One region of the Streptomyces sp. NPDC037271 genome, then DNA from elsewhere that is predicted to be linked to it. Evidence: riboswitches for the same ligand, from Rfam matches in the RefSeq annotation. Region 1 holds a riboswitch; each other region holds the start of a gene.
What was found. Region 1 has a riboswitch for cyclic di-AMP ahead of ACZ7G3_RS22915 (M23 family metallopeptidase). Riboswitches for the same ligand answer to the same signal wherever they lie in the genome.

Region 1 (10,080 bases):
AGCATCGGCGGAGCCGCGAGTGCCCCCAGAAACGCGCCCCCGCGGAGACTCACGCGAGGACGCCGGCTCCCTCTCCGGTTCCCCCGGAGGGCGCGAAGACGACGTGAATGCGCCCCCGCAACGCGCTCTTTGGCTACCCAACGCGCCCTCAACTCCCGTGGTGAGGGCGGTGCCACCCCGGAATCACCCGGGTTGATTTTCAGCCAAATCGGCGCCACGTGAACGCGTTCGAACACGCTCCGTACAGGCTGTGCACCCCGACCGGCGGCGCGCGGTCCGGGAGGCGAGGCACGCCCCCCGGACCCGTCCGCCGCCCGCGGGGATGTAGGCGGCGGTGTCCCCCAGCCCACTGGATCCAGTACAGCGGGCCGACCCACGCACCGCCCATGGAACCGCTCCCGGCGTGGCCGGAGAAGAGCGCACGGCCGGGCGCACGGCCACACACCGGGAGCACGCGGCAACAGCCCGTGCACGCACCGCACTTCAGTACGGACCACAATCCCGCCATCCGGAACAATGCCTCTTAACGCATGGGATCCGGCGAACTACGCTGGGTTTACGAATGCCGCGTGGTTATGCCAGCGCGGCAGCCGTCTGTGTCGAGGGGTGGCGCATGTCCAGGGAGCAACGCGGGCCGAACGAGAAGCTCGGCGCCGTTCTCGCCCTCGCGGGAATCAGCAACGCAGGACTCGCCCGGCGCGTCAACGACCTCGGCGCCCAACGCGGGTTGACTCTTCGCTACGACAAGACGTCGGTGGCACGCTGGGTGTCGAAGGGAATGGTGCCGCAGGGTGCGGCGCCGCACCTCATCGCCGCCGCCATCGGCCAGAAGCTCGGCCGCCCGGTGCCGCTCCACGAGATCGGCCTGGCGGACGCGGATCCCGCCCCCGAAGTGGGCCTCGCCTTCCCCCGGGACGTCGGCCAGGCCGTCAGATCGGCCACCGAGCTGTACCGTCTCGACCTCGCCGGCCGCCGGTCCGGCGCCGGCGGCATCTGGCAGTCGCTGGCCGGCTCGTTCGCAGTGAGCGCATACGCAACGCCCGCCTCGCGTTGGCTGATAACCCCGGCCGACAGCTCGGTGGCGCGTGACGCGAGCCCGGCCGAGGGCTCCGGCGCACCGCTCAAAGTCGGCCACAGCGATGTGCGCAAGCTGCGGGAGGCCGCCGAGGACGCCCGGCGCTGGGACTCCAAGTACGGCGGCGGCGACTGGCGTTCGTCGATGGTCCCCGAGTGCTTGCGCGTCGAGGCGGCCCCGCTGCTCCTCGGCTCCTACTCCGACGAGGTCGGCCGCGCCCTGTTCGGCGCCTCGGCCGAACTGACCCGCCTGGCCGGCTGGATGGCCTTCGACACGGGTCAGCAGGAGGCGGCCCAGCGGTACTACATCCAGGCCCTGCGCCTGTCCCGCGCGGCGGCCGACGTGCCGCTGGGCGGCTACGTGCTCGCCTCCATGTCCCTCCAGGCGACCTACCGCGGCTTCGGCGACGAGGGCGTGGACCTCGCGCAGGCCGCGCTGGAGCGCAACCGGGGCCTGGCCACGGCCCGCACCATGAGCTTCTTCCGCCTGGTCGAGGCCCGCGCCCACGCGCGCGCGAACGACGCGGCGGCGGCCGGCGCGGCCCTGAAGGCCGCCGAGAGCTGGCTGGAGCGCGCCCGCCCCGGCGACAGCGACCCGACGTGGCTGGGTTTCTACTCCTACGACCGGTTCGCCGCCGACGCGGCCGAGTGCTACCGCGACCTGAAGGCACCGCGCCAGGTCCGCCGCTTCACCGAGCAGGCCCTGTCGAAGCCGACGGAGGAGTTCGTACGCTCGCACGGCCTCCGGCTCGTCGTCTCGGCGGTGGCCGAGCTGGAGTCGGGCAATCTGGACGCGGCCTGCGAGCAGGGCGTGCGGGCGGTCGAGGTGGCCGGCCGCATCTCCTCCGCCCGCACCACCGAGTACGTCAAGGACCTCCTCCACCGCCTGGAGCCGTACGGCGACGAACCACGCGTGGTCGAGCTGCGCGAGCGCGCCCGGCCCCTGCTGATGACCACGGCCTGATCCGCCCCCGCCTCCCGGGTTTGAAGGCATTGTCAGTGGCGCAGTGCACTATCGAAGCCGGGAGGTGGGCCGGAGATGGAACGAGTGCGGAGCGGGGTCCCGCACGGCATCGCGCGCGGAATCGCGTACGACTGCGACGTGCTGGTGATCGGCGGCGGAATCGTCGGCCTGTCGACGGCGTACGCGATCACCCGCGCGGCGCCGGGCACCCGGGTGACGGTGCTGGAGAAGGAGCCGGGACCGGCCCGGCACCAGACGGGCCGCAACAGCGGCGTCATCCACAGCGGCGTCTACTACCGCCCGGGCTCGCTGAAGGCCCGCTACGCGGTCCGGGGCGCGGCGGAGATGGTCAAGTTCTGCTCCGAGTACGGCATCGCCCACGCCGTCACCGGCAAGCTGATCGTCGCGACCGACCGCGCCGAGCTGCCCCGGCTGCACGCCCTCGTCCAGCGCGGCCGGGAGAACGGCATACCGGTACGCGAGCTGGGCGCCGCCCAGATCCCGGAGTACGAGCCCGAGGTGCGCGGCCTCGCCGCCATCCACGTCGGCACGACCGGCATCTGCGACTACACCGCCGTGGCCCGGCAGCTGGCCCGGGCATCCGGCGCGGAGATCCGCTACGGCGCCGAGGTCCGGCACATCGACCGCCGTCCGGGCCTCGGAGTCGCCGCCCGCACCCGCTCCGGGGAGGTGCTCCGCGCCCGGGTCCTGGTCAACTGCGCCGGGCTGCACTGCGACGGGATCGCCCGCGTGACGGGGGACGACCCCGGCATGCGGATCATCCCCTTCCGGGGTGAGTACTACGAGCTGGCGCGCCCGGAGCTGGTGCGGGGACTGGTGTATCCGGTGCCGGACCCGGCGTTCCCGTTCCTCGGCGTGCACCTGACCCGCGGCATCGACGGGAGCGTCCACCTCGGGCCGAACGCGGTGCCCGCGCTGGCCCGGGAGGGGTACGGCTGGGGTGTGGTGCGCCCCCGCGAGCTGGGCGGGACGCTGACCTGGCCGGGGTCGTGGCGGATAGCCCGGCGGCACTGGAGGTACGGGGCGGGCGAGCTGCGGCGGTCGCTGTCCAAGGGGGCGTTCACCACCGCCGTGCGCAGGCTGCTGCCCGCGGTGACGGAGGAGGACCTCGTGGCGGCGCCCGCGGGGGTGCGGGCGCAGGCGGTGCTGGCGGACGGGACGCTGGTCGACGACTTCCTGATCCGCGAGGGCGCCCACGCCGTGCACGTCCTGAACGCGCCCTCGCCCGCGGCGACGGCGTCGCTGCCGATCGGGCGGGAGGTGGGGCGGAGGGCGCTGGCGATGCTGGAGGCGGTGCGGTGATCCGGGGTCTGCCGCGTCGCCCGGCCGCGGGGGCGGGCCGCTCGAGCGGGGGCCAGTCTCCACCACCCTCGTGTCGCCTCTGGGGTAGCTCCCGTGCCGCCCCTGGGGCACCTCCGTGCCGCCCCTGAAGCACCTCCCGGGCCGTTCAGGTCCTGGAGGCGCCACGACTGCCCGCGGTGACGCGCACCGGTGGCCGTAAAATTGAGGCACTGTGTCTGACTTCCACCGTGCCCCCGAAGCCGCTCCCCAGCCCGCCGCACCGCATACCGGCGTCTCCGTCCGGCACACCCGTACCAAGGGTGAGCCCCGGTTTCCCGACGGGCCGAAGGCCGATCCCGCCGGTTCGCACTTCGAGCGGCGGATCCGGAGTTTCCAGCCCCGCCGGAGCCGGGTGACCGCCGGGCAGGCGGACGCGCTGCAGCGGCTGTGGCCCGTGTGGGGGCTGGACATCGACGGGCAGCGGGTCATCGACCTCGGCGAGCTGTTCGGGAACGCCCGCCCCGTCGTCCTGGAGATCGGCTTCGGCATGGGCGAGGCCACCGCCCAGATGGCCGCCGCCGACCAGGACACCAACATCCTCGCCGTGGACGTCCACACCCCCGGCCAGGGCAACCTGCTCGGTCTCGCGGAACGGGACGGACTGTCCAACGTCCGGGTGGCCAACGGCGACGCGATCATCCTCCTGCGCGAGATGCTCGCCCCCGACTCCCTCGCCGGGCTGCGCGTCTACTTCCCCGACCCCTGGCCCAAGAAGCGGCACCACAAGCGCCGCCTGATCCAGCCGGAGTTCCTGACCCTGGCCGCGACCCGGCTCGCGCCGGGCGCCTTCGTGCACTGCGCCACCGACTGGGAGCCGTACGCGGAGCAGATGCTCGAGGTCCTCACCGCACATCCCGACTTCGAGAACACCGTGCCGGGCGGCGGATTCGCGCCGCGCCCCGCCCACCGCCCGCTGACCCGTTTCGAGGGCCAGGGACTGGACAAGGGTCATGTGGTGAACGACTTGCTCTTCCACCGCGTACCGCACAAGGAGCAGCCCTCCACCGGTTAGGGTCCATGCCGTGGCCACCAGTCCCCCGTACCCGACGCGTCCGCACACGCAACCGCACTGGTGGCAGCGCGCCTGGGTCCGGCACGGCGCACTGGTCGCACTGCTCGCGCTGGCCGGCCTGGTGATCCTGGCCCTGGTGCGCGAACAGACCGGTACGCGGGGGTTCCTTGTGGGGCTGGGCCTCGCGGTACTGCCGGTGCCGCTGCTCGTGGCCGCGTTCCGCTGGCTGGACCGGGTCGATCCCGGACCCTGGCGGAACCTGCTCTTCTGCTTCGCCTGGGGTGCCTGCGCGGCGGCGCTGATAGCGATCGTCGCGAACAGCTTCGCGACGAGGTGGATAGCGACGGCCACCGCCGACCCGGCCGGCGCGGACACCCTGGGCGCCACGGTCATAGCCCCGGTCGTCGAGGAGTCCGCCAAGGCCGCCGCCGTCCTCCTGGTCTTCCTCTTCCGCAGGCGTCACTTCACCGGCATCGTCGACGGCGTGGTCGTCGCCGGTGTCACCGCGACCGGCTTCGCCTTCACCGAGAACATCCTCTACCTGGGCACCGCCTTCGGCACCGACCAGCTCACCGGCGACAGCGGCTTGACGTCCGTCACCGCGGCGACCTTCTTCGTCCGCATCGTGATGTCGCCGTTCGCCCACCCGCTCTTCACCGTGCTCACCGGTATCGGCTTCGGCATCGCCGCGCTCCGGGCGGGCCGTCACCGCCTGCGCCGGGCCCTGCTCCCCCTGTGCGGCCTGCTGCTCGCGATGGGCATGCACGCGCTGTGGAACGGCTCGGCCTCGTTCGGCGAGTACGGCTTCCTCTCCGTGTACGCGGCTGTCATGGTGCCCTCGTTCGGTCTGCTGACCTGGCTGGTGATCTGGACCCGGCAGCGCGAACTGGGCGCCATACGGACCGAACTGCCCGTGTACGTCATGGCCGGGTGGCTGGCACCGGCCGAACCGTACGCGCTCGGCTCGATGCGCGCCCGCCGCATCGCCCGGCAGCACGCACACCGGCACGGCGGGAAGGAGGCGGCGCGGGCGGTGGCGCGGTACGAGGCGTACGCGACCTCGCTGGCGTTCCTCCGGCAGCGGGGGCGCCGGGGCACGGCGGGCGCCGACTTCACCCTGCGGGAGCGGGAACTGCTCGACGCCCTGTGGCACCGGCGCGACGTGGCACGACCGGCGCTGGACTACGCGGCGCGGGCCACCGCGCCACCCGTGCCGGTGGCGGTACCGGCCTGGCCGTACGCGTACGGGCCGTACGGCCCCGGCCGTCCCGCGGCGGCCCCGGCACCGTACCCCGCACCGGCCGCATACGCCCCGAGCACCCCCTACGCCCCTCCCAGCCCGCACCACCCGTACGCCCCGCCCGACCCCTACCGGCCGTAAGCCCGCAGCCGCTCGTCGCACGGCGCCCGGCCCGGGGACGCCTGGCCATCCGACGCCCCGCCCGCGGGCTTACGGCCCACAGCTCCCGGTGCTTACGGCCCACAGCGGCCGGCCCGCCGGCGCGACCGGCCCTCAGGCCGACGCCTCCGTGAGCTTCCCGGCCTCGTCCTCCGTCAGGGTCAGCTCCGCCACTCCCAGCAGCGCCGGCAGCTGCTCCACCGTGCGCGCGGACGCGATCGGCGCGGCCACCGTCGGCTGTGCGGCCAGCCAGGCCAGGGCGACCGTCGCGACGGGAGCGTCGTGGGCCTCGGCGATCTCGTCGAGGGCGGCGAGGACCCGTCGGCCGCGCTCGGTCTCCAGGTGCTTCGCGGCGCCGCCCGCCCGAGGACTGTCGACGTCCGCCCCGGGCCGGTACTTGCCCGTGAGGAAGCCTGAGGCGAGGGCGTAGTACGGCACGGCGGCCAGCCCGGCCCGCTCGGCGAGGTCGCGCGTCTCGCCCTCGTACGTGTCGCGCGAGACCAGGTTGTAGTGGGGCTGGAGGGCCACGTAGCGGGCGAGGCCCTCCCGGTCGGAGAAGGCCAGGGACTCCGCGAGCCGCTCCGCGGAGATGTTGGAGGCGGCGATGTGCCGGACCTTGCCCGCCCTCACCAGCTCGTCGAGCGCGCCGATGATCTCCTCCACCGGCACCTCGGGCTTGTCGAAGTGGGTGTAGTAGAGGTCGATGTGGTCGGTGCGCAGGCGGCGCAGCGAGGCGTCGGCGGCGGCCTTGATGTTCGCGGCGGTCAGTCCCGGGTACTCGGGGTGCTGGCTGACCTTGGTGGCGAGGACGACGTCGCCGCGGTTGCCGCGGGAGGCGAGCCACTCGCCGATGAGGGTCTCGGACTCTCCGCCGGTGTTGCCGTCGACCCACGCCGAGTAGGAGTCGGCGGTGTCGAGGAAGTTGCCGCCGGCCGCGGTGTAGGCGTCGAGGACGGCGAAGGAGCGGTCCCGGTCGGCGGTCCAGCCGAAGACGTTGCCGCCGAGGGCGAGGGGGAAGACCTCCAGGTCGGAGGAGCCTAGCTTGCGCAGAGAAGTCATGTAGTGCGTCAACGGGACCACTGGACCCCGCGATTCCGGCAACGGGGCAAAGATCCCGCAAACCGGCAGCCCTGACGTCGGGGGGTTGCCGTCAGGACCGCCGGGGATCAGCGGGGAGCGGATGGGTCAGCGTGGGTACTCAGGGGTTGAGGCCCTTGTTCTGCAGCCACGCCATCGGGTCGATACCGCCGCCGTCGGCCGTGTGGACCTCCATGTGGAGGTGGGCGCCGGTGACGTTGCCGGTGGCGCCGACGCGGCCGATGATGTCGCCGGTGGCGACCTTCTGGCCGACGCTGACGCTGATGGAGGACTGGTGGGCGTACCAGATCTCGGTTCCGTCATCGAGGGTCAGCACGGTCTTGTAGCCGTACGACCCGTCGTATCCGGCCGACGTGATGGTGCCGCTGTGGACCGCCTTGAGCAGCGTGCCCGTGGGGGCGGCGAAGTCCAGGCCGGTGTGGTAGCCGGAGGACCAGTAGGCGCCGGCCTGACCGAAGCTCGAGGAGATCGTGTAGGACGAGGTCGGCAGGGTGTACTGCTTGGCCAGCTTCGCGAGCCGTTCGGCCTCGGCCTTCTTCTCGGCCGCCTCCTGCGCCTTCTTCTTGGCGGCGGCGGCCTTGGCCTGGGCCTCCTTCTCCGCCTCGGCGGCGGCTTCCGCGGCCTTCTTCTCGGCCGCGGCGGCGGCTTCGGCGGCGGCCTTGCTCTCCACCTGGGCCTGCTGCTGCTCGGCCTGCGCCATGATCCGGGCCCGCAGCGTCTCACCGGCGTCGGCGGTGTCCTCGGTGCCGGTGGCGGTGGCGGCCGCCACGCCGATGCCGCTGAGCGGGGTGGCGGAACCCTCGGGCTCCGGCTCCTCGTCGTCGGAGATGAGCGAGCCGACGTTCGGCAGGTCCGGCATGGAGATCGACACCGGCGGCTTGCCGGTCTGCGCGCTGGCCATGCCACCCGCGCCGACGGCCGCTATGACACCGACGCCGAGGACGGTGGAGCTGCGGGCGAGTCCGCCGCGCTGCTTGGCGACGCGGTGCCGGCCGCGTACCGGGCGGATGGATTCCGCGGTGGGATTCCACTCCTCCCAGGGGCCCTCTTCGGTGCGGTAGCCGTCGTAGCCGAAGGTGTCCGCGTCGTGCTGGTTCGGCACGAACGGGGCCTCGGGGGCGGGCCGGTTGGACGCCACGTGGGCGTGCTCCTTTCCTTCCTTCTCGCCTACCGGGTTAGCTGACGGGTTCGGAGCAGGAAGGTCTCCTACGCGCGTATATCCGCCGTGTCTCCACGGCGCCTTACGCCCGATTCACCCCAATGTGGTGGTTCCCCGGTTCCCTTGCGGGATTCGGCGCGTGCGCACGGAGCCGCCTTCTGTGACGGCTGGGACGACCGCGCTGCGTTATCGAACGTTAATAGACGCGAGGCTCGGATTCCAAGCCGTTCCTCTAGATCATTAACGAATCCGGCCGGGACGTACGCCTCATGGGCGGTCAAAGCGGGGCGAGTTGACCCCGTCTCAGTATTCCCCCTCGCGTCACAACTTTCTGATGGTGTGTCAGTTGTTATGCGGAGGGCGGTCGGTCCGTCACGTCCGGTGACATCGGTCAGGGCCGTCGTACGGCGAGCAGTGCCATGTCGTCGGCCATGCCGCCCCCGGAGTGCCGGCGCACGTCGTCGGCGAGGGTGCCGAGCAGCTCCGACGGATGCCGGAAGACGCGGCCGGCCAGCCGCGCCTGCGGGTCGTAGAACTCGCCCTGGGCGTCCCGGGCTTCCGAGACTCCGTCGGTGTACAGCAGCAGTGTGGCCCCACCGGGGAAGTCGGCCTCCTCCGCACGGTCGGGCCACACGCCGAGCTCGCCCATGCCGAGCGGCAGTGCCGATTCCCGGGCGGGCAGCGGGCGCAGGGTGCCGTCGGCGTACAGCAGCAGGGGCGGCGGGTGGCCGCGGTTGACGATGCGGACGACCCCGTCGCCGTGCGGGAGTTCGGCGAGCACGGCGGTGGTGAATCCCTCGAAGGCGTCCAGTCCGTCCCGGCGGGAGCCCTCGCGGGCCAGCGCCCGCTCCAGCCGCTGCGCCACCGCCTCCAGCGTGGCCTCCTGTTCGGCGGCCTCCCGGAAGGCGCCGATCACGACGGCGACGGCGCCCACGGCGCCCATGCCCTTGCCGCGCACGTCCCCGACGATGAGCCGGATGCCGCGCGCGCTGTCCTGTACGGCGTAGAGGTCGCCGCCGATGAAGGCGTCGGCCTGCGCGGCCTCGTAGCAGGCGGCGATCTCGAAGCCGCCGATCCGCTCGGCGGGCTCGGGCAGCACGGCGCGCTGGGCGGCCTCGGCGATCTCGCGCACGGAGACGAGGCGCTCGCCGGTGCGGCGGACGAAGCCGTTCACGAGGACGGCGAGCACGGCGACCGTCGCGATGGTGATCAGTTCGGTGAGGGAGTCGACGTAGTGGATGACGCCCTTGCTCAGTTGCAGCCCGACGACGGCGGCGACGACGGCGGCACCGGTGAGCGCCGTGCCGCGCCGCGAGTAGATCGGGGCGGCGACCAGGGGCGCGGCCGTGTAGAGGGGGCCTGCGGTGAAGTACCTCGGGGTGAAGAGGTCGTACAGGATGGCGACGACGATCAGCAGTACGGGCAGCAGGCGTACGAAGGCCCGCCCGTACGAGGTCCGCCACGCCCGCGGCCGGCCCGGGTCCGGCCGGGGTGGCTCCGGGCCGTCACCGACGCCGGGGTCGGGCACGGGGTCGCCGGGGAGTCGGCCGCCGGCTCTGGCGTACGTCCCCTCGTCGTCCACGTCACCTGGCCGCACCACTGGTCTCCCGCCACCCCGCACGTCTGCGCCGCTTGCCGTCCCTCCGTCCAGGTTTCCCGGAGCGGGGGTGGGGGGCGAGCCGTGCGGGCCGACCGGGTGACCGGTGACTGGTGACTGGTGACTGGTGACTGGGCGATGCGCCGGGGGGGGGGGGAGAACGCACCGAAGGCCGGAATCCCTGAGGATTCCGGCCTTCGGTCTTCAGTAGCGGGGACAGGATTTGAACCTGCGACCTCTGGGTTATGAGCCCAGCGAGCTACCGAGCTGCTCCACCCCGCGCCGTTGTGTCTCTACTGTACGTCATCCCGGGGGCGGAATGCACATCCGTACCTCCGCACCCCTTCCAGCGGCGCTCCGCTACCCCTCCAGATGGCGGTTCGGCGCCTTCGCCCGCTGCTCGTACTCCGGCAGT
Region 2 (10,080 bases), on a different contig from region 1:
GTCGGCGCCCGCCTCGCGCAGCCGTTCCGCCTGGCCGTCGGAGAGCAGGCCCAGGCAGGCGCACACCTCGACCGCCTCGTTCTGCTCCTTGATGGCCTTGATGGTGTCCGAGACCCGGTCCACGTCCCGGTCGGTCGGACCGCGTCCGCTGGCCACCAGGCACACCCGCTTGGCGCCCCCGGCCACCCCCGCGGCGGCGGCCTGCGAGGCCTGGTCGGGCTTCAGCCAGGTGTACTTGAGGATCTCGGCCTTGGAGCCGAGCCGCTGCGAGCAGTAGGAGCAGTCCTCGGGACACAGGCCCGACTTCAGGTTGACGAGATAGTTGAGTTTCACCCGTCGGCCGAACCAGTGACGGCGCACCTTGCCGGCCGCGGCCACCACATCGAGCAGGTCGTCGTCGGAAGTGGCGAGGACGGCGAGCGCCTCCTCGCGGGTCGGCGACACGCGCCGAAACCCCTTGTCCACCAGCGTGTTCAGCAGGTCCATGAGAGCCGATCCTGTCCTAAGGGGCCACCCGGGGCCAAGGAGACTTCGCACAACAGTGACAGATCGCCGTGTGGGTATCGCCACACCTCGCGGGGGCGGCCGTACCGCTAATGTCTGTCCACTGCCTACAAAACACCGGAGGACCGACCCATGGCGTTCGGCTGGATCGACGAGCAGGCCGAGGCGCGCCGCCGGGCCGGACTCGTACGGATTCTGCGCCCCCGTCCGTCCGGCTCGCCGCTGCTGGACCTGGCGAGCAACGACTACCTCGGACTGGCCCGGCACCCGGAGGTCACCGAGGGCGCGGCGCGGGCCGCGCGGACGTGGGGGGCCGGCTCGACCGGGTCCCGGCTGGTGACCGGCACCACCGAACTGCACGCCGAACTCGAACGCGAACTGGCCGCCTTCTGCGGTTTCGAGGCCGCGCTCGTCTTCTCCTCCGGCTACGCGGCCAACCTCGCCGCGGTCACCGCGCTGGCGCCGCACGGCTCCCTCGTCGTCTCCGACGCGGGCAACCACGCCTCGCTCATCGACGGCTGCCGGCTGGCCCGCGGCACGACCCAGGTGGTGGCGCACGCCGACCCGGACGCCGTACGCAAGGCGCTGGCGGCGCACGGCGGCCCCTCCGTCGCCGTCTCCGACACGGTCTTCTCCGTCGACGGCGACGCCGCGCCGCTCGCCGCGCTCGCCGGGGCGTGCCGTGAGCACGGCGCCGGGCTGGTCGTCGACGACGCCCACGGCCTCGGCGTCCTCGGCGAGGGCGGCCGGGGCGCCCCGCACGCGGCGGGACTCGCGGGCGCCGACGACGTCGTCGTGACGGTGACACTGTCCAAGTCGCTCGGCAGCCAGGGCGGGGCCGTGCTCGGTCCCGCCCGGGTGATCGAGCACCTGGTCAACGCGGCCCGGACGTTCATCTTCGACACCGGCCTCGCACCCGCGGCGGCGGGCGCGGCGCTGGCGGCGCTCACCCTGCTGCGCCGCGAGCCCGAACGGGCGGCGCGGGCACGCGCGGTGGCGGCCGGACTGCACGCCCGTCTGACGGCCCTGGGGCTGTCTGCGGTACGCCCCGACGCCGCGGTCGTCTCGGTGCGCGCCCCCTCCCCGGAGGGGGCCGTACGGTGGGCGGCCGAGTGTCGTACGGCCGGCCTGTCCGTGGGCTGCTTCCGCCCTCCTTCCGTGCCCGACGGCATCTCACGGCTCAGGCTGACCGCTCGTGCGGACCTCTCCGGGGAACAGATCGAACGCGCTGTGCGGGTGATCGGCGAGACGCGGCCATGAGTCGGCGTGACACGGCCGTGCGTCGTCCGATGCCCGGCCGGAGTCAGCGGCGGTGGATCCCGGCCGTGAACGACGCCCAGCTCCCGGGGGAGAAGAGCAGCGCGGGCCCGGCCGGGTCCTTGGAGTCGCGCACGGCGAGCAGTCCGGCCCAGGGGCCGGACGACGGCCGTGCCGTTTCGACGCAGTTGTTCGCCCCGGTGCTGTAGCTGCTGCGCAGCCACCGCATGCCGGGCAGATCGGTACTGGACGGGATGTTCCGGGGGAGTTCGGACACGGAGTCTGTCATGGTGCCTCCTTACGCGCCTGCCGCTGTCGCGGCGATGAAGTCCAACGAGTCCTCGGGCGAAAGGGCATGGATCAGAAGGGTGTTGAAGGCCTCGGTGTAGGCCTCTAGGTCTTCTTTCCGTTCGAGGTGCAGGCTACTCGTCAAGTGGTCGAGAACAACCACGTCCAGATCAGAAGTGCTCGAAAAGGAGAAGATTACGAAAGGCCCGGTGACACCGATGTGCGCCCCGGCGGCGAAGGGCAGGACCTGGAGCCGGACATGGGGAAGGCGCGCGGCATCGACCAGCCGCGCCAGCTGACGGGACATCACTCCGGGCCCGCCCACCTCCCGGCGCAGCACCGACTCGTCCAGGACCGCGCTCAGCTCCAGTGGCGGCTGCGCCCGCAGGACGTCCTGCCGGGCCAGTCGCACCTCCACCAGGGTGTCCAGCCGCTCCTCCGGGAGCCCGTCCACCGCGGCACGCGTCACCGCGCGGGCGTACTCCGGCGTCTGCAGCAGACCGGGGACCACGGTGGTCTCCAGTGTGCGCATCGCGCTCGCCTGGGACTCCAGGCTGATGAAGTCACGGTAGGTCGGCGGCAGCACCCCTCGGTAGGCGTGCCACCAGTGGTTCCGGCCGCCCGCGTCGTCGGAGCCCGCCAGCATCACCAGCAGCTCCCGCAGCTGCTCGTCGTCCACGCCGTAGGCGTCCAGCAGTAACCGCACGTCGGCCGGTTTCGCCCCGCTCGTCCCGGTCTCGATCCGGCTGACCTTCGACTGGTGCCAGCCCACCAGCCGGGCCGCCTCGCCGCTGGTGATACCCGCCGACGTGCGCTGGGCGCGCAGTTCCGCGCCCAGCTTCCGGCGGCGCACCACGGGGCCGTGCTGCATGGGCCACTCCTCTACTCCTTATGAGCCGCCCAAATACGCTCTGCCGTCGCAGAGTTCACCGCATCGAGCGACAGATATATGCAGATCTTGGTGGATCGCCGCCCTTACCGGGCCTGGTGGTGGCAGTCTGACGGCAAAGCACCAGTCCGGGACCGTACTCGAACCATCCGCTCCGTGTCCGGCTGCGGTCCCGTGGGAAAGGGACGACGTCGCCATGGCAGACCATCTGGAAGCATCCGTCACTCTGCCGAGCGATCCCGCCTCGGTGGCCGCCGCGCGTACCTATGTGGTCGGCACGCTGGTGGAGTGGGGCCTGCCGGCGGACACCGAGGTGTCCGAAACCGTCCGGCTCATCGTCTCCGAGCTGACCACCAACGCGGTCCAGCACACGCTCGGACAGTCACCCACCTTCACGGTGGACCTCGTGCTCGACCGCGACGAGCGACTGCGCATCGGCGTCACCGACAGCCATCCGGGGTTTCCCAAGCGTCTGCCCGCCGCCGTCCAGCAGGACAACGGCCGCGGCATGGTGATCATCCGCTGGCTGACGGCGGAGTGCGGCGGCAAGCTGAGGGTGCGGCGCACGCGCGAGGGCGGCAAGACCGTCTTCATCGAACTGCCCTGGACGCCGCCGAGCAGTCCGGTGCCGCCCGAGCCGGCCACGGCCGTGGGGCGGGTCGCGGGACGGCAGGAGCCCGAACGGTGAGGCGCCGGCGGCACTCGCCGCGAGTCTGTTCCGTGTGAGCGTCGAGGGCAGTACCGAACCGCCGCACGTGCGCGTGTGGGAGCGCGGGGCGTGCGGGGCGCGGGGCCGTCCCCGACCGGCACATCGACGGGGCGGCCGACGTCGCCAGGGCCGCCGGACCGGCGGCCTCGGCGCGTCGGGTGGGGGCAGGGCCGGTACGGGTACCGGCACAGCGCGTCGAAGCGGGGACCCGCCGAGGCCGTGGGCGGGCCGTGCCAGGAGACCCCGCCCTTCCGGGCGAGGATCGGACGTCAATTGACCCGGCCGTACCAGACGCTGCCGGTCCAGATCTTCTGCAGACGGACCACGTCCCCGGTCTTCGGGGCGTGCCAGATCCTGCCCTTCCCGGCGTAGATGCCGACGTGGTAGACGCTGCTGCCCGAGTGGAAGAAGACGAGGTCGCCGACCTTGCGGTTCTTGGCGGAAATATGACGGGTCTTGTTGTACTGCTGAGCCGCGGTGCGCGGCAGCTTCTTACCGGCCTTCTTGAACGAATACAGGGTCAGCCCGGAGCAGTCGAACCTGCGTGGTCCGACGGCGCCCCACTTGTACGGTGAACCCTTCTTGGAGGCCGCGATCTTGAGGGCCTTCGCCGCATAGGTCGCCGCGGCCGCCTCGGAGGCGGCACCGGGGACCACGACGGATCCGCCGATCGCGGCGAGGGTGAGGGCCGAGGCCGTACCGGCACGGGCCATCAGCGACGGGACACGATTGAGCGCAGACATGCGCAACCCTTCGTCAGCCGCCTGTGAAGGATGACCTGTCGGATTCGGGCTGGCGAAGTTGCCCGGCCGCACGAGTGCGGCTTCACCCCAAGGGCTGCTCGGCCCGGTTTCTCTCTCGGAGACGACCGTTCCGGCGACCCGTCGTGCTCGGGTCCTCCACTCCTGCCGATCCACTCCTGTCGACCGGTCGTCCGGGCGGCGGCAGGACTCGGCGTCCGCCCGGACCGCCCCGCCGCTGCGGCGAGGGCTTGTCGTCAGTCACGGATCTTGTCTCGCCCAGTGGGAGAATCCCAACGGAACGTGCCCTTTGTGTTGTTACACGCCACTCGCCCGTTCGGGTGGACACCTCCGCGTTCGAGTCACCGCCGGGGGTGGTGACGAGCCCGGGACCAGCGGCGGAGCGGCTCGTTCCGCCGCGTGAGCAGCAGCGGTCGCGCAACTTCGGCCGGTCGGAAATCGAGGGTGTTCCTACGCCGAAAGGGGGTACGCCGTTTGGTCCGTTTCGGCCGCCGGCGCGTCAACTGCCGGAACACGGCGGAAGGCTGACGCGCGCCGCCCGCCGTTCACCGTCCCGCACGCGCGGCGCCCGGGCCAGGGTGCCGGCGTGCACTCCGGCCCTGACGCACCGGTGCGCACGGCGGCCGGGCCGGGGCCCCGTACCGTGGCGGGGTCCGCGGCCCGGTCGTGCACGGCCGGGGATCAGGCGGCCGGGGCCGGGGCCCGGTCGGGCGCCGGTGAGGCGCCGGGTGCGCGCTGTCGCAGTGCGCCGCCGAGCAGGACCGCGCCCAGGCCCAGCAGGGACCACCACGTGAGCGTGAGCGCGGGGCCGGTGGCCGCGGCGCCCTCGAAGAAGGACACCGAGCGCAGGAGCGAGCCGCCCGCGCCCGGCGGCAGCCACTGGCCGATCGCGCCGGCCGGCCGGGGCAGCATCTCCGGCGCCGAGGACGCGCCGGAGAAGGGGTTGCCCAGCAGCATGATCACGGCCGCGCCCAGCCCGACACCCGCGCGCCCGAGCAGCGCCCCGAGCCCGGCGACGCCCGCGCCCGCGGCCAGGGCCGACAGCCCGAACACGCCGGCCACGGCCCACCAGTCACCGGTGACCACCCCGAGCCAGCTGTGCGCGACCACCGCCGCGACCGCGCCTGTCGACGCGGCGGCGCCGGTCACCGCGACGGCCGCTCGCACGCCGCGCAACCCCAGCAGGGTCACCACGGCGCCGGTCGCGATCCCGGCCAGTGCGAGCGGCAGCACGCTCGCGCCCAGGGCCGCGCCGCGCGGATCCGCCTCGGGGGCGGGCACCACATCGACCACCTGGACCGGCGTCCCCGTGGCGGAGGCCTGCCCGGTCACCGCCTGCTGCAGCAGCTGGGCCACGGAGGGGCTCGCCGCGGACGCCGTGAGCAGCTTCGTGCCCCGGTCGCCGGCGACCACCGCGCCGTACACGGTCCGGTCCTCGACGGCGTCGCGGGCCGCGGCCCCGTCGGCGTAGCGGTGGATCTCGAAGGCGTCCTCGCGCTGGGTGAGCCGCTGCTCCACCTGCGTGATCGCGGCGGGCGGTCCCGCCACGCCGAGCGGCAGATCGCGGGCGGACGTACGGGCGGCCGGCCAGGCGAAGGCGCACAGTGCCAGTGCCGCCAGTACGGGAAGCAGGACGACGACGGCGGCCACACGGCGGCCGTGAGGAGCGGAGGGGCCGGACATGGGTGACTCCTCTGAAAGAAGGATCGTTCGTTTTAGTCCCGCCTCCACGGTGCGGCGGTCTCGGGCGCCTTGTCAAGAAGGAATGTTCGTTTTAGATTGGCGTCATGGCCCGCGTATCCCAGGAACACCTCGACGCCCGCCGCCGGCAGATCCTCGACGGCGCCGCGCTGTGCTTCGCCCGCAACGGCTTCCACGCCACGTCGATGCAGGACGTGCTGAAAGAGGTCGACCTCTCCGCGGGGGCCGTCTACCGCTACTTCAGCGGCAAGGAGGAGCTGATCGAGGCCATCGTCACCGAGGTGCTGGACGCCATCCGCGACGTGTACGAACGTGCCGCGCAGGAGAGCCCGCCGCCCATGCCCGACGAACTCATCGCCCGCACCCTGGCGCACATGGCGCGGGAGCGGCCGGCGGTGACGGACAGCGGCGAGTGGCTGTTCCCGCGGCTGATGATCCAGGCCTGGTCCGAGACGCTGCGCAACGACGCGCTGTCCGCCCTCCTGGGTGAGGGGTTCGCCAAGGCGACGGCCGCCTGGGCGAAGGTCGTGATCCGCTACCAGGAAACCGGCATGATGCGCGACGACGTCGACCCGGACGCCGTGGCCCGGACACTGATGGCCACGGTGCAGGGCTTCGGGGCCCAGTACGCGCTGTTCGGCAGCTTCTCGCCGGAGGCTCTCCAGGCGGGCGTGCGGGGACTGCTGAGCATGCGTCAGGTCACCGACGGCCCCGGTGATCAGTCGGACGAATCCGGCTGACGTGACCGGCCGTGACGCCGCTCGCCGGGCCCGCCGCGCCGGTGACGGCCGTGGCGCGCGACGCGTCGCGGCTGCGGAGGCTGCTGGACGAGGCATCGGCCTCGCGGGGCTGAGGAGCCGTCGGCCGAACGCGTTCCTCCACTCGTCGGACCGGCGAGGAAGCGCCGTGACGACAGCGGGCACGAGGAGGGGCGGCCCACCCCGGCCGCCCCTGTATCGTGCCCTGCCCTGCCCTGCCCTGCCCTGCCCTGCTCAGCCCTGCCGCGCCGCCGGCCAGGCGTCCTCCGCCGCGTAGTCGAAGAGGTCGCCGTACGCCCGGAACATCTTCGGGTACGCCTCCCGCCAGTCCCGTCCGGCCAGCCGCTCCTCGATGAAGGCGACCGTGTCCGGCAGGGTCTCGGCGTACCGGACCACCGGCCGGTAGCCCAACTCCCGCTCGGCCGCGGACATGTCGCACACGACCGGCGAGGGAACGGACCACGGCGTGTCTCCCACACCGTCCGCGGGCGGCGGCCCGTCCACCAGTACGTCCTCCGTCTCTACGCCCATCACCGAGTCGATCGCCGCCGCGATCTCCGCCACCGTCGGCGCATCCGGGTCGACGGCGTTCAGGACGCGCGTACCCGGCCGCGGGGCGGCCAGCCGGACCAGCTCCGCGATGGTGTGCACGCTCGCCGGGTGGAAGCGGCTCGCACCGCCGTAGGCGAGGACGCGCCGGCGCCTGCCGTCGAGGTTGCGCTTGACGAAGTACAGCTCGCGCGGCGTCCTGCAGTACGGCCCGTGGACCGCGCCCGCGCGCAGCAGAGTGACGGGCAACCGGTCGCCGGCCGCGAGGAGCTCCCGCTCCAGCGCCACCTTGCGGGTGGGGTACGAGGTGTCGCCCGGCCGGACGGTGCGCTGCTCCTCGGTGAGCGGCACCGGGTACTCGGGGAAGCCGCCGGGTTCGGCCTGGGTGTCGAAGTTGCGGCCCTTGTCGTCCTCGTAGACCGACACACTGGAGATCACCACGGCCGAGCCGACCCGCCCGGCGAGCGAGACCAGTTGCCGCGCGTGCCCGACTCCAAAGGCCACCATGTCCACCAGGACGTCACAGCCGTCACCGACCGCCGCCGACAGGGCGGCGTCGTCCTCCCGGTCGGCCCGGACCACCCGCACGTCCCCGGGCCAGTCCCCGTCCCGCTCGCCGCCGCGCGAGACGGCCGTCACCTCCCAGCCGTCCCGGGCCAGTGCCCCCACGGCCACTCGTCCGATCTGCCCCGACGCTCCGACCACCACAGCACGTGTCATGAGGCGACCGTAGGGGCGGGCCGGCCGCCCGGCCACGTTGTTCTGCCGACGGCAGACGACGTGCTGCCGACGGTGGACGACGTGCTGCCGACGGCGGCCACGTGCTGCCGACGGTGGACGACGTGCTGCCGACGGTGGACGACGTGCTGCCGACGGCGGCCACGCGCTGCCGATGGCAGACGACGTGCTGCCGACGGCGGACGACGGTTTCAACCGGGGGCGACGGTGCACGACCGCCGCCGGACGGCGGGCAACGGGTTCCTAGCGGGGCGGCAGCCGGGGGAACCTCGGCCGCTTCGCCGCCTTCGCGGCCTCCTCGGCCTTCACCTCGGCCGCGTACCGGTCGACGTACTCCTGTCCGGACAGGGTCAGGACGGCGTACATGATCTCGTCGGTGACGGCGCGGAGCACGGCCTTCTCCCTCTCCAGGCCGGCGTAGCGGGAGAAGTCCAGGGGCTCGCCGAAGCGGATCACCACGGGGTGCAGCTTCGGGATCTTCCGCCCCGGCGGCTGCGCCTCGAAGGTGCCGATCATCGCGCAGGGCACGACCGGCACCCCGGCCCTGAGCGCCATCACCGCGACGCCGACCTTGCCCTTGTACAGCCGGCCGTCGTGCGAGCGCGTCCCCTCCGGGTAGATGCCGAGCAGCTCGTCCTTGCCCAGGACGCCGAGCCCCTCGCGGATCGCGGCCTGCCCCGCCTCCTTGCCCGAGCGGTCGACGGGGATCTGCCCGGCGCTGCGGAAGAAGAACGCGGTCAGCCGGCCCTTGAGGCCGGGGCCGGTGAAGTACTCGGCCTTGGCGAGGAAGGTGATGCGGCGCCTGAGCACCGCGGGCATCAGGAAGTGGTCCGCGAACGAGAGGTGGTTGCCCGCGACGATGGCCGCCCCCGACGCCGGTACATGGTCCAGCCCCTCGATCCGGGGGCGGAAGAGGACGCGCAACAGCGGGCCCAGCAGTACGTACTTGAGGACGTAGTAGAACACGGCGTCGCTCCTCACCCCGGCGGGACGGCTCGTTCGCCGTTGTTCTCACTGGTCAACCGGCGTCCGCCGGGGTGCCAGTGTAGGTGCGGGACGGGCCCGCCCGGAACCGGACGTACCCGGCCCGCCGGCCGTGCCGCCGCTCAGAACCTCGGCGTCGGGGCCTGCGCCTCCACCATCTCCGCCGCCTCCTCGTCGGTCTGCACCGAGGGCGGGGAGCCCTCGAGGGGCTGCTGGGCCGTCTCCTTCATACAGGCCACCGCCACGACACCGATCAGCGCCGCGGCCATCGCGTAGTAGGCCGGCATCATGTCGGAGCCGGTCACGCTGATCAGGGCGGTGATGACCAGCGGCGTGGTACCGCCGAACAGGGACGCCGACAGGTTGTAGCCGACCGACAGGGACCCGTACCGGACGTTGGTCGGGAACATCGCCGGGAGCGCCGCCGACATCGTGCCGAGCAGACAGACCAGGGAGAGACCGAGCATCAGCATGCCGGCCGAGACGGCGAGCAGGCTGCCCTCCTGCACCAGCACGAAGGCCGGGGCGGACAGCACGAAGAAGCTGACCATGCCGGTCATGAGCAGGGGCTTGCGGCCGAAGCGGTCGGACAGGCGGCCGACCTGGTTGATGATCAGCATCAGCACCACCATGGTGGCCACCAGGATCATCAGACCGTGGCTCTCGCTGTAGTGCATCTCGTCCGACAGGTACGTCGGCATGTACGAGAGCAGCATGTAGTCGGTGATGTTGTACGCGCCGACGAGCGCGATGCACAGCACCAGCGAGCGCCAGTGCGTACGGAAGATCTTGGCGAGGTCGCCCCGGGCGGTGGTCTCCACCGCGGTCGCCGCCTCCGCGATGTGGACGTTGGCGTCCTCCAGTTTCAGGAACGCGGGCGTGTCGTCCAGCTTCAGCCGCAGATAGATACCGACGATGCCGAGCGGCGCCGCGATCAGGAAG
Region 3 (10,080 bases), on a different contig from region 1:
AGACGAAGGTGAGCGCCTTGCGGCGGATCTCCTCGTCGGTGGTGGAGTCGGCCTTGTCGAGCTGCTCCAGAACGTGGTTGCGCAGGCCGATGGACTCCTCGATGCCCTTCATGCCGATGCCCTGTTCGGCGAGGCCGGGGATCGGGAAGGTGCGGGAGACCGCGCCCATGGCGATGACCAGGTAGTCGAACGGCAGCTCGTACGCCTCGCCCACCAGAGGGGCGATGCGCGCGACCTTGCGGTCCTGGTCGATGGTGGTGACCCGGCCGGTGAGAACCTCCGCCTTCGGAAGCACGCGCCGCAGGGGGACGACGACGTGCCGCGGGGAGATGTTGCCGGCGGCGGCTTCGGGGAGGAAGGGCTGGTAGGTCATGTACGACCGCGGGTCGACGACGGTGACGGTCGCCTCGCCGTAACGCATCTTCTTCTGGATGCGTCGAGCTGCGTACAGGCCTACGTACCCACCGCCTACTACGAGGATCCTGGGACGCTCCGTGGTGCTCATGCCATCGAGTATCCACCCGCCCGAGGGGGGTGGTTCGTGCGCCCCTTCACAAGCTTCGGTGAAGGCTGTGCTACTATCCGCCGCCCACGTGACGGAGATCATGGCGGGGGAAGGAACCAGCGTGTAGTGCGCTCCGTTGTCAATGCCGCGTGAGCTGCTTCTCCGTACCTCCGAGGGCAGTGGACCACCATCCCGCGGCATCCTTCTGGAGCCCTTGCGGAACACCGCCCTGAACGCGTTCAAAGGGCTGTTGAACCCCCAAAAGGGTCAACCGGCGCGCTTATGTCGTCCGGCAGGACCAAATTCCTTGTGAAGAACTTCACGAAGTTTCCCGACAGGATGTCACCGAGGGGCCCCGGAGGGCCCCTCGGAACGCGCTCAGCCGTCGCCCGTCCCGCCCGGACCACGACCGCGGACACCTACGCCACCGACCACGCGATCCCGTCGAGAATGTCGTGCTCGCTCACGACGACCTCCTCCGCACCCGTCCGCTCCATGATCGACAGCAGTACGAGAGCGCCCGCTCCGATCACGTCCACGCGGCCGGGGTGCATGGAGGGGACGGCCGCGCGCTCGGCGTGCGTGGAGCGCAGCAGCCAGTCGGTGATCTCCCGGACGCGCGCGCGGGAGACCCGGGAGTGGTGGATGGCGGCCGAGTCGTACTCGGGCAGCTCCTGGGCAATCGCGGAGACGGTCGTCACCGAACCGGCCAGCCCCACCAGCGTGCGCGCCTCGCGCAGCGGCACCGTCTCCCCGGCGAGGTCCAGGGCGGCTTCGATGTCGGACCGCATCGCCGCGACCTGCTCGGCGGTGGGCGGGTCGGTCACGGCCCCGTCGCGCACCAGGTGCCGCTCGGTCATCCGCACGCAGCCGACGTCCACGGAGCGGGCCGCGCGCACGTGGTCGTCGCCGACGACGAACTCGGTCGAGCCGCCGCCGATGTCGACGACCAGGTAGGGCTTTTCGAGGTGGTCGCGGCCCGCCAGCTCCTTGGTCGCGCCGGTGAAGGAGAACTCGGCCTCCTGGTCGCCCGAGATGACCTCCGGCTCCACGCCGAGGATGTCCAGCACCCCGTGCACGAAGTCGTCCCGGTTCTCCGCGTCCCGGGAGGCCGAGGTCGCCACGAAGCGCAGCCGCTCCGCGCCGTGCGCCTTGATGATCCCGGCGTACTCGCGGCAGGCGGCGAAGGTCCGCTCCAGCGCCTCGGGGGCCAGCCGCCCGGTGCGGTCGACGCCCTGGCCGAGCCGCACGATGGTCATGCGGCGGTCCAGGTCGGTCAGCTCACCGGTCCCGGGGTCGGCGTCGGCGACCAGCAGCCGGATGGAGTTCGTACCGCAGTCGACGGCGGCTACACGGGTCACTTGCCGTCCTCCTCGTCCGTGAGAGCCGGAAGGGACACGCACGGCCCCTTGCGCCACCACTCGGGCAGCATCGCGATCGCCTCGTCGCCCAGCGGGTTGACGCCGGGACCGGCCGCCAGCGAGTGGGCGACCAGCACGTGCAGGCACTTGACCCGGTCCGGCATGCCGCCCGCGCTCGGGAAGCCGGTCAGCTCCTCGATCTCGTCGCGGCGCCGGATGTAGTCCTCGTGCGCGGCCCGGTAGGCGTCGGCCAGCTCCGGGTCGGTGGCGAGCCGCTCGGTCATCTCCTTCATCACGCCGTTCGCCTCCAGCGTGCCGATGGCGGAGGCCGCCTTCGGGCACGTCAGGTAGTACAGCGTGGGGAAGGGAGTGCCGTCGGGCAGCCGCGGCGCCGTCTCCACGACGTCCGGCTGGCCGCAGGGGCAGCGGTGCGCGATGGCGCGCAGGCCGCGCGGGGGTCGTCCGAGCTGCTGCTTGAAGGCCTCGACGTCCGCGTCGGTGGGCTCGGTGCGCGGGGTGGTCGGCGGGGGAGTCTGCATGGCTGTCTTCTGCTGGTCTTCCTGTTGAGTCACTGCCGGCGCTGTCGGTTCACTGCCGGCGGGCGGCGGTGTCGGCCTTGTCGACCCCGTCCCATACGTTCCGGTACCAGGGGCGGTCGGCGGCACCGGCCTCGGCGCGTGCCTTCCTGGCCGCGTCCGGGTCGACGACGACGAACCCGGTCTCCCCCGGCATCACGTAGTGCAGCCGCAGCCGGATCTGCTGCTCGGCGTAGGCGTCGTCCTGCCAGCGTGCCTTGAGGTCGCGCAGTTCCTCGACCCGGTCCCGGGTCTCCTGCTGCTCCCGCCGCAGATCGGCGATCTCGGCACGCTGGGCGACGTACTGCCGTATCGGATAGGCGAGCGCCACGACGAGCGAGCAGAGCACCATCGCGAGCAGCGCGGCCCGGCCGGTCAGCCGGGAGCGGCGGGCCTGGCGCTTGGTCTGCGAGCGGTAGACCCGGGCCGCGGTCTGTTCCCCGATGATCCGGATCCTGGTCGCGGTGGAGAAACGGTCCCGGTCCTTCACGGCCATCCTGGTCTCCGCCTCCCGTGCACACGCGTACGTCCCCGCACACGGTACGGGACCGGGTACGGGGACGTACGTACGACGCTGCCTCTCGGGGCCGCGGTCAGCCCTTGAAGCGCGGGAACGCGCTGCGGCCGGCGTACACCGCGGCGTCGTCGAGGATCTCCTCGATGCGCAGCAGCTGGTTGTACTTGGCGACGCGCTCGGAGCGGGCCGGGGCGCCGGTCTTGATCTGGCCGCAGTTGGTGGCGACGGCCAGGTCGGCGATGGTGACGTCCTCGGTCTCGCCGGAACGGTGGGACATCATGCACTTGAAGCCGTTGCGCTGGGCCAGCTCGACGGCGTCCAGGGTCTCGGTCAGCGAACCGATCTGGTTGACCTTGACCAGCAGGGCGTTGGCGGCGCTCTCCTCGATGCCGCGGGCCAGGCGCTCCGGGTTGGTGACGAACAGGTCGTCGCCGACGATCTGGACCTTGTCGCCGAGCTTGCCGGTGAGCACCTTCCAGCCGTCCCAGTCGTCCTCGAACAGCGGGTCCTCGATGGAGACCAGCGGGTACGCCTCGACCAGCTCGGCGTAGTACTCGGTCATCTCGGCGGCCGTGCGCTCCTTGCCCTCGAAGGTGTAGGAGCCGTCCTTGTAGAACTCGGACGCGGCGACGTCGAGCGCGAGGGCGATCTGCTCGCCGGGGGTGTAGCCGGCTTCCTTGATGGCCTCGAGGATGAGGTCGAGGGCCTCGCGGTTGGAGCCGAGGTTCGGGGCGAAGCCGCCCTCGTCGCCGAGGCCGGTGGCCAGGCCCTTGCTCTTCAGGACCTTCTTCAGGGTGTGGTAGACCTCGGCGCCCCAGCGCAGGGCCTCGGAGAAGGACTCCGCGCCGATCGGGGCGATCATGAACTCCTGGATGTCCACGTTCGAGTCGGCGTGCGACCCGCCGTTCAGGATGTTCATCATCGGCACCGGCAGCAGGTGCGCGTTGGGGCCGCCCAGGTAGCGGAAGAGCGGCAGGTCGCTGGCCTCGGAGGCGGCGTGGGCGACGGCGAGCGAGACGCCGAGGATGGCGTTGGCGCCGAGCGAGCCCTTGTTGTCGGTGGCGTCCAGGTCGAACATCGCCTGGTCGATCAGGCGCTGCTCGGTGGCGTCGTAGCCGACGAGCTCCGGGCCGATCTGCTCGATGACGGCCAGGACGGCCTTCTCGACGCCCTTGCCCAGGTAACGGTTGGAGTCGCCGTCACGGAGTTCGATGGCCTCGAAGGCGCCGGTGGAGGCGCCGGACGGAACGGCGGCACGACCCGTGCTGCCGTCGTCGAGGCCGACCTCGACCTCGACCGTGGGGTTGCCTCGGGAGTCCAGGATTTCCCGGGCTACGACGACGTCGATGGACGGCACGAGCATCTCCTTCTTCAATGTGACGCTTCGGTGTGACGCGCGGGTCCACAGGACCGCAGCGGCTCTGCGGGACCGAGCCTAACCGGCTCCGGGCGATCGGCCAGCCGATGGCCCACCCGCTGGACAGAACCGAGAGTAAATTGTTTCCGAACGGAACAAAGACGTTTCCGCAAACCCGGCCGGATTCGGGGGCGGGAACGGAGCCGGGATCAGGGCGGGAACGGAGTGCGGGGTCAGGGCGGGAACGGAGTGCGGGGTCAGGGTGGAACGGAGTGCGGGGTCAGGGCATGAAAATCCCGCTCCGGCGCGTACGGGGGAACACGCGCCGGAGCGGGAGCAAGGGGAGCTGCTGCCTACTTCAGGTGCAGCTGCTGGCCCGGGTAGATCAGGTCGGCGTCGTCGACGATGTCGTCGTTCAGCTTGAACAGCTCGGCCCAGCCGCCCTCGACGTCGTGCTCCTGGGCGATCGAGCTGAGGGTGTCGCCCGTGACCACCTTGTACTCGCCGTCGCCCTTCTCGACCTTCTTGCCGGTCGGGGTGGTGACGGTCTTCTCGGCGGCCGGACGCTCGGCGGAGCGGGAGGCCTTCTGCTCGGCGGAGCGGTCGGCGCCGGAGCCGCCGCCCTGGCTCTGCGCGCTCTCGGAGCTGCCGGAGTTCTGGGAGGAGCCGGAGCCCTGGGAGGAGCCGCTGTCCTGGCTCTCACCGGAGCCGCCGCCGGTGTACGCGGCGTTCGACAGGCCGGTGCCGCAGACCGGCCAGGCGCCCTTGCCCTGGCCCGCGAGCACCTTCTCGGCGATCTCGATCTGCTGCGCCTTGCTGGCCTGGTCCGCGGTCGCGGCGTACTGCGTGCCGCCGTAGCCGGCCCAGGTGGAGGCGGAGAACTGCAGGCCGCCGTAGTAGCCGTTGCCGGTGTTGATGGACCAGTTGCCGCCGGACTCGCACTGGGCGACGGCGTCCCACTCGGACGCGGTGGCGGCGGAGGCGTTGCCGGCCGCCATCAGCGGGGCGGCGACGGCGGCACCGGTGACACCGGCGACGGCGATGACACGGGTGGCCTTGGACGGACGGCGGTGCTTGCCCTTGCCGGAAAACAGCATGGTTGATCCCCTCACCGACGCCTGCGAGGTGAGCTGTCGGGTTCGGGCCGGTTGAGTTGCCCGGCCGGGTTCCTCGCGGAACTCGGCTCCACCCCTAGCCGCTCCGGTTCAACTGCCCCGGTGCGGCACTTACCTTGGGTCCCCCGCTCCTGCCTTCGGCGCTTGACGCGACGACTGTTCCCGGACGGCCGCTGGCAGGATTAGGCGTTGCGGCAGCCGGGGCCCGCGATGACGGGCGGTCATGACCGTAGTCACGCGCTCCGCGGATTTACAAAGACGATCACGGCTTCTGAGACCTATCTCTCACGAGATCCAAAACGGACATACGATCTCTAACCGTGACGCGAACTCCCCCTACTTTTCGCCCGATTCGCCCGCGACCGTGAGCGTCTGACCGGGCAGGATGTGGTCGGGGTCGGCACCGACGACCTCCTTGTTGCCGGCGTAGAGCGAACGCCAGCCGCCGTCCAGCTCAAGAGAGTCGGCGATGCCCCACAGGCTGTCGCCGGAACGCACGGTGTACGAGCCGTCCACGGCCTGGCGCGCGTCACCCTCACCGCGCGAGGCGTGCCGCCCCGACGACTCGCCCGTACGGCCGTCCACCGCCCCCTCGTCGGCACTGCCGCCCCGGTGCCGGCCCGCGCCGGACTCCTCCGTGTCGGTGAGGGCCGAAGAGCCGTCACTCCGCCCCGGCTTGTCCGATTCGCCGGCTTCCTGGGAGGTCGTGGGTGAAGCGCCGGTGTTCTGCGGTTCACCGCTCTCCGTGGACCCGGAGCCGGGGGACGTGTCGGACTTGGTCGAATCGTCCCCGCTGTCCGACGAAGGGTCAGCGGAGGGCGAGGAGGACGAGGAAGGGGACGAGGGAGAGGAAGGAACCGAAGGGGACGCCTCGGACGTGGGATCCGCCGGCTCCGTCGAACCGGACGAGCCGGACGCACCGGACGAGCCGGTCGAGCCGGACGCACCCGAGAGTCCGGGAAGGCCCGACGGCTCTTCCGAGGTGTCCGATCCCTCCGACGAGCCGTCACCCGCCGCACCCGAGCCACCGCCGGCGGACGCCGAGTCGTCACCCAGGCCCGCGAGCAGACCGCACGTCGGCCAGGCGGCGATGCCCTGGTCCGCGTGTATCTTCTCGGCGACTCTCACCTGCTGGGAGCGGCTGGCCTGGTCGGCGCTGGGCGCGTACTCCATGCCGCCGTACTGCTCCCAGGCGTCCTGGGACAGCTGGAGGCCGCCGTAGTACCCGTTGCCACTGTTCTGGCTCCAGGCGCCGCCGGTCTCGCACTCGGCGACCCGGTCCCAGCTCGCCCCGTCGGCCGCGTGGGCGCCGGTGGCGCCGAGGAGCGGGATCGCGATGGCGGAGCCGGTCACTCCGGCGGCGACGACCAGGGCGGGAGCCTGGCGGGGGCGGCGGTGACGACCGTTCCCGGAGAGCATGCGACGACCTTTCACGAGACAACGGGGACCGCGCGACGGGTGGTGCTCGGGGCGCCACGCTGAATCGTGAACGTATAGGCAGATGATCGCTTGTCACAAGTTCATGCCGCGTAGATCACGTGAAGATCACAGAGTTGAGCGCGTGTCACCTTTGCGTCGACGGCGGGCCGTCGTCGGCCGACGACGACGCGACCGGCGTGAACGAGACGGGCAAGGTGCGCAAACCGCGCATGATGAGTCCGCCGCGCCAGCGCAGTTCGGCCGGATCGGCGGCGAGGCGCAGGTCCGGGAGGCGGGTGAGGAGCGTGCCGATCGCGGTCTGCCCCTCCAGCCGGGCGAGCGGGGCGCCGAGGCAGTAGTGGATGCCGTGGCCGTACCCGAGGTGCTGGCTGTCCCGGCGGGAGAGGTCCAGGGTGTCCGGGTCCGCGAACCGCTCCGGGTCCCGGTCGGCGGCGGCGAGGACGACGAGGACGGGGTCGCCGGCCGCGATCTCCTGCCCGCCGATGGTGAGCGGCCGGGTGGCGAAGCGCCAGGTGGCCAGCTCCACCGGGCCGTCGTACCGCAGGAGTTCCTCGACGCCCGTCTCCAGCAGGCCGCGCTCGCCCGCGGCGAGGGACGTCTGCAGGCGGGCCCGCTGTTCGGGGTGGGTGAGCAGGGCGTGCACTCCGTTGCCCACCAGGTTGACGGTGGTCTCGAAACCGGCGAAGAGCAGGATGAAGGCCATCGCCGCGGCCTCGTTCTCGGTGAGGTGCTCGCCGTGGTCGGAGGCGCGGATGAGCCCGGAGATGAGGTCCTCGCCGGGGCCGGGCTCGGCCGGCAGGGCCGCGCGCTTGCGGTGGATGAGGTCGGCGAGATAGCCCCGCATCTTCTTCACCGACCGGGCGACCCCGCCCCGTGGCCCGCCGCCGTGACGGATCATCATGCCCGCCCACTCCCGGAAGTCGTCCTGGTCCTCGCGGGGTACGCCGAGCAGGTCGCAGATGGCGTAGATGGGCAGCGGGAAGGCGAACTCGTGGATCAGGTCGGCGGAACCCGTGCCGGCGAACCGGTCGATGAGGCCGTCGGCGAGCTCCTGCACCCGGGGCGCGAACTCGGCGACCCTGCGGGGCGTGAACGCCTTGCTGACCAGCCGCCGCAGCCGGGTGTGGTCCGGCGGGTCGATGTTCAGCAGATGGGTCATGAGCTCGGCTTTCCGCTCCCCCGGAATGCCGGTCTTGCCCTTGGCGTGCGCGGGCTCGTCGTGGTGCGCCGGGTTCTTGGACAGCCGCGGGTCGGCGAGGGCCTGCTTGGCGTCGGCGTACCGGGTGACCAGCCAGGCCTCCACTCCGCTGGGCAGCCGGGTGCGGTGCACGGGGGCGTGCTCGCGCAGCCATGCGTAGGCGGGGTAGGGGTCGCTGGCGAACTCCCAGGTGAAGAGCTCGGGGGTGGGGCCGTCGGACGCGGGGTGGCCCGGCGTGGGGCGGTCGGGTGTGGGGTGGTCGGTCACCCCTTGACCGTATCCGGGGGGCCGGAGGTGTTCCGGGCGCCGGTGTGCCTTCGGCCGCGGGCCCTGGATACTCGCCCTCGGTCTCAGTCCCCGGCGGCCTCCGCCGCCCGGATCGCGTCCCGGTACGCCCGTGCCGCCGCTCTCAGGGCCGCCTCGGGGTCCGTGCCGCCGGCCTCGGCGCGTGCGGCCAGGGCGAGGAGTTCGTAGCCGATGCCCTCGCCGGTGGGGAGGGGGACCGGGAGGCCCGCGGTGCGGACGCGGGAGGCGAGCTTGGCCGCGAGGGCGAGGCCGGGCTGACCGAGCGGGACGCCCTCGGTGACCGAGGTGCGCTGCTTCTCGGCCGCCTTGGTGCGCAGCCAGTGCTCCCTGACCTCCTCGGGGGTGGAGGCCGTCTCGTCGCCGAAGACGTGCGGGTGGCGGTGGATCAGTTTGGCGACGATGGTGCCGGCCACGTCGTCGATGGAGAACGGGGCGTCGGGGTCGTCCTCGGCGATGCGGGCGTGGAAGACGACCTGGAGGAGTACGTCGCCCAGTTCCTCGCGGAGTTCCTCGCGGTCGCCGTCCTCGATCGCCTCGACGAGTTCGTACGCCTCCTCGATGGCGTACTTGGCCAGGCCCTTGTGGGTGCGTTCGGACGACCAGGGGCATTCGAGGCGGATGCGGTCCATGACCTGGACGAGGTCGAGCAGGCGCGCACCCGGGAGGTCGTAGGAGGCGGGGAGCAGCTCGAGGTCCGGCATGCGGACGCGGCCCGATCCGGCGAGGCGGGCCAGTCCGTCGGTGAGGGCGGGGTCGCCCTCACCGGTCGCCACGACCACCACCGTGCGACCGCCGGCGCAGGCGGCGACCAGTTCCTCGGCGGTCGGGGCTGCCTCGTCGACCCGTATGCCCGCCTCGCGCAGGTACGGCAGCTGCGGGTGCGTCGCGTCGGCGCACAGCACGCGGTCGGCGGTGCGCAGGGCCTGCCAGGCGGGCCAGGAGAGCAGGCCGGGGGCGACGCGATGGCTGGTGGTGAGGAGGACGACGCGGCCCGGGTCGGGGGAGGTGCCGGGGGTGGTGTCGGCGGCGGTTGCGTTCACCCTCAGAACGTAACGCACGCGGCCGACAGCCCCATGAGTTGTCCACAGGGCCGTTGTCCACAGGACCGTTGTCCACAGGGCCGTCGTCCACAGGGCCGTCGTCCACAGGGCCGTCGTCCGCAGTTTCCACAGCCTGGCCGGTGGCCCGCAGGACCCGTGCCGTCCCGGCAGGGCCCGCAGGGCCGTTACGCCGTCTGCCGCGTCTGCGCCGCCGTGATCTCCCGCACCCACGGCACCTCGGTGTCGACGCGGCTGCTCTTCTGGACGTCCCAGGCGCCGTAGCGCGGGTTGAGGTCGACGTCGAGCTTCTTGGACGCCTCGGACAGGGCCTGCCAGAACTCGGGCCGGCTGGTGTCGGTCCCGAGGCTCTCGGCGAGCTTCTGCGCCTCCAGCTGGATGCGCAGGTTGTCGTCGAGACGGCCGGGGGCGACGCCGTACTGCTGCAGCCAGGCGGTCTCCAGCTGCTTGGCACCGCCGGCCTGCTCCTCGAGGCCGCCGCGCATCTGCTGGACGTCCTTGCGTGTGACGGTCACGCCCGCGTCCTGGGCGGCGCGGTGCAGGACCTGGTCGAGGACCATGCTGTGCAGGGTGTCGCGGGCGAGGCCGCCGGTGCGGGCGAGGACCTGCTCGTACTGGGCGTCGTCCGGGACGGCGGCCCGCTGGGCC

Region 2: it holds a riboswitch for cyclic di-AMP, as region 1 does, so the genes downstream of both, ACZ7G3_RS09105 (C40 family peptidase) here and ACZ7G3_RS22915 (M23 family metallopeptidase) in region 1, are expected to answer to the same signal.
Region 3: it holds a riboswitch for cyclic di-AMP, as region 1 does, so the genes downstream of both, ACZ7G3_RS16625 (transglycosylase family protein) here and ACZ7G3_RS22915 (M23 family metallopeptidase) in region 1, are expected to answer to the same signal.

What each region holds. Positions count from the first base shown of each region.
Region 1 is NZ_JBVJVN010000014.1:9,411-19,490, forward strand. Features, by position in the region: gene ACZ7G3_RS22890 (MFS transporter) at 614-2,038, shown strand; gene lhgO (L-2-hydroxyglutarate oxidase) at 2,114-3,361, shown strand; gene trmB (tRNA (guanosine(46)-N7)-methyltransferase TrmB) at 3,573-4,412, shown strand; gene ACZ7G3_RS22905 (PrsW family intramembrane metalloprotease) at 4,423-5,793, shown strand; gene ACZ7G3_RS22910 (aldo/keto reductase) at 5,926-6,870, opposite strand; gene ACZ7G3_RS22915 (M23 family metallopeptidase) at 7,010-8,047, opposite strand; cyclic di-AMP (ydaO/yuaA leader) riboswitch at 8,059-8,216, opposite strand; gene ACZ7G3_RS22920 (PP2C family protein-serine/threonine phosphatase) at 8,460-9,665, opposite strand; tRNA gene ACZ7G3_RS22925 (tRNA-Met) at 9,874-9,947, opposite strand; gene ACZ7G3_RS22930 (dihydrofolate reductase family protein) at 10,026-10,080, opposite strand, start outside.
Region 2 is NZ_JBVJVN010000003.1:287,116-297,195, reverse strand. Features, by position in the region: gene bioB (biotin synthase BioB) at 1-486, opposite strand, end outside; gene ACZ7G3_RS09125 (8-amino-7-oxononanoate synthase) at 637-1,764, shown strand; gene ACZ7G3_RS09120 (DUF397 domain-containing protein) at 1,808-2,038, opposite strand; gene ACZ7G3_RS09115 (helix-turn-helix domain-containing protein) at 2,060-2,920, opposite strand; gene ACZ7G3_RS09110 (ATP-binding protein) at 3,135-3,626, shown strand; gene ACZ7G3_RS09105 (C40 family peptidase) at 3,917-4,390, opposite strand; cyclic di-AMP (ydaO/yuaA leader) riboswitch at 4,394-4,536, opposite strand; gene ACZ7G3_RS09100 (ABC transporter permease) at 5,090-6,091, opposite strand; gene ACZ7G3_RS09095 (TetR/AcrR family transcriptional regulator) at 6,196-6,849, shown strand; gene ACZ7G3_RS09090 (NAD-dependent epimerase/dehydratase family protein) at 7,102-8,136, opposite strand; gene ACZ7G3_RS09085 (lysophospholipid acyltransferase family protein) at 8,398-9,120, opposite strand; gene proP (glycine betaine/L-proline transporter ProP) at 9,261-10,080, opposite strand, start outside.
Region 3 is NZ_JBVJVN010000008.1:96,949-107,028, forward strand. Features, by position in the region: gene ACZ7G3_RS16600 (NAD(P)/FAD-dependent oxidoreductase) at 1-505, opposite strand, end outside; gene ACZ7G3_RS16605 (Ppx/GppA phosphatase family protein) at 925-1,866, opposite strand; gene ACZ7G3_RS16610 (DUF501 domain-containing protein) at 1,863-2,405, opposite strand; gene ACZ7G3_RS16615 (FtsB family cell division protein) at 2,455-2,937, opposite strand; gene eno (phosphopyruvate hydratase) at 3,035-4,315, opposite strand; gene ACZ7G3_RS16625 (transglycosylase family protein) at 4,669-5,412, opposite strand; cyclic di-AMP (ydaO/yuaA leader) riboswitch at 5,416-5,583, opposite strand; gene ACZ7G3_RS16630 (transglycosylase family protein) at 5,767-6,849, opposite strand; gene ACZ7G3_RS16635 (cytochrome P450 family protein) at 6,995-8,335, opposite strand; gene ACZ7G3_RS16640 (nucleoside triphosphate pyrophosphohydrolase) at 8,419-9,414, opposite strand; gene ACZ7G3_RS16645 (SurA N-terminal domain-containing protein) at 9,600-10,080, opposite strand, start outside.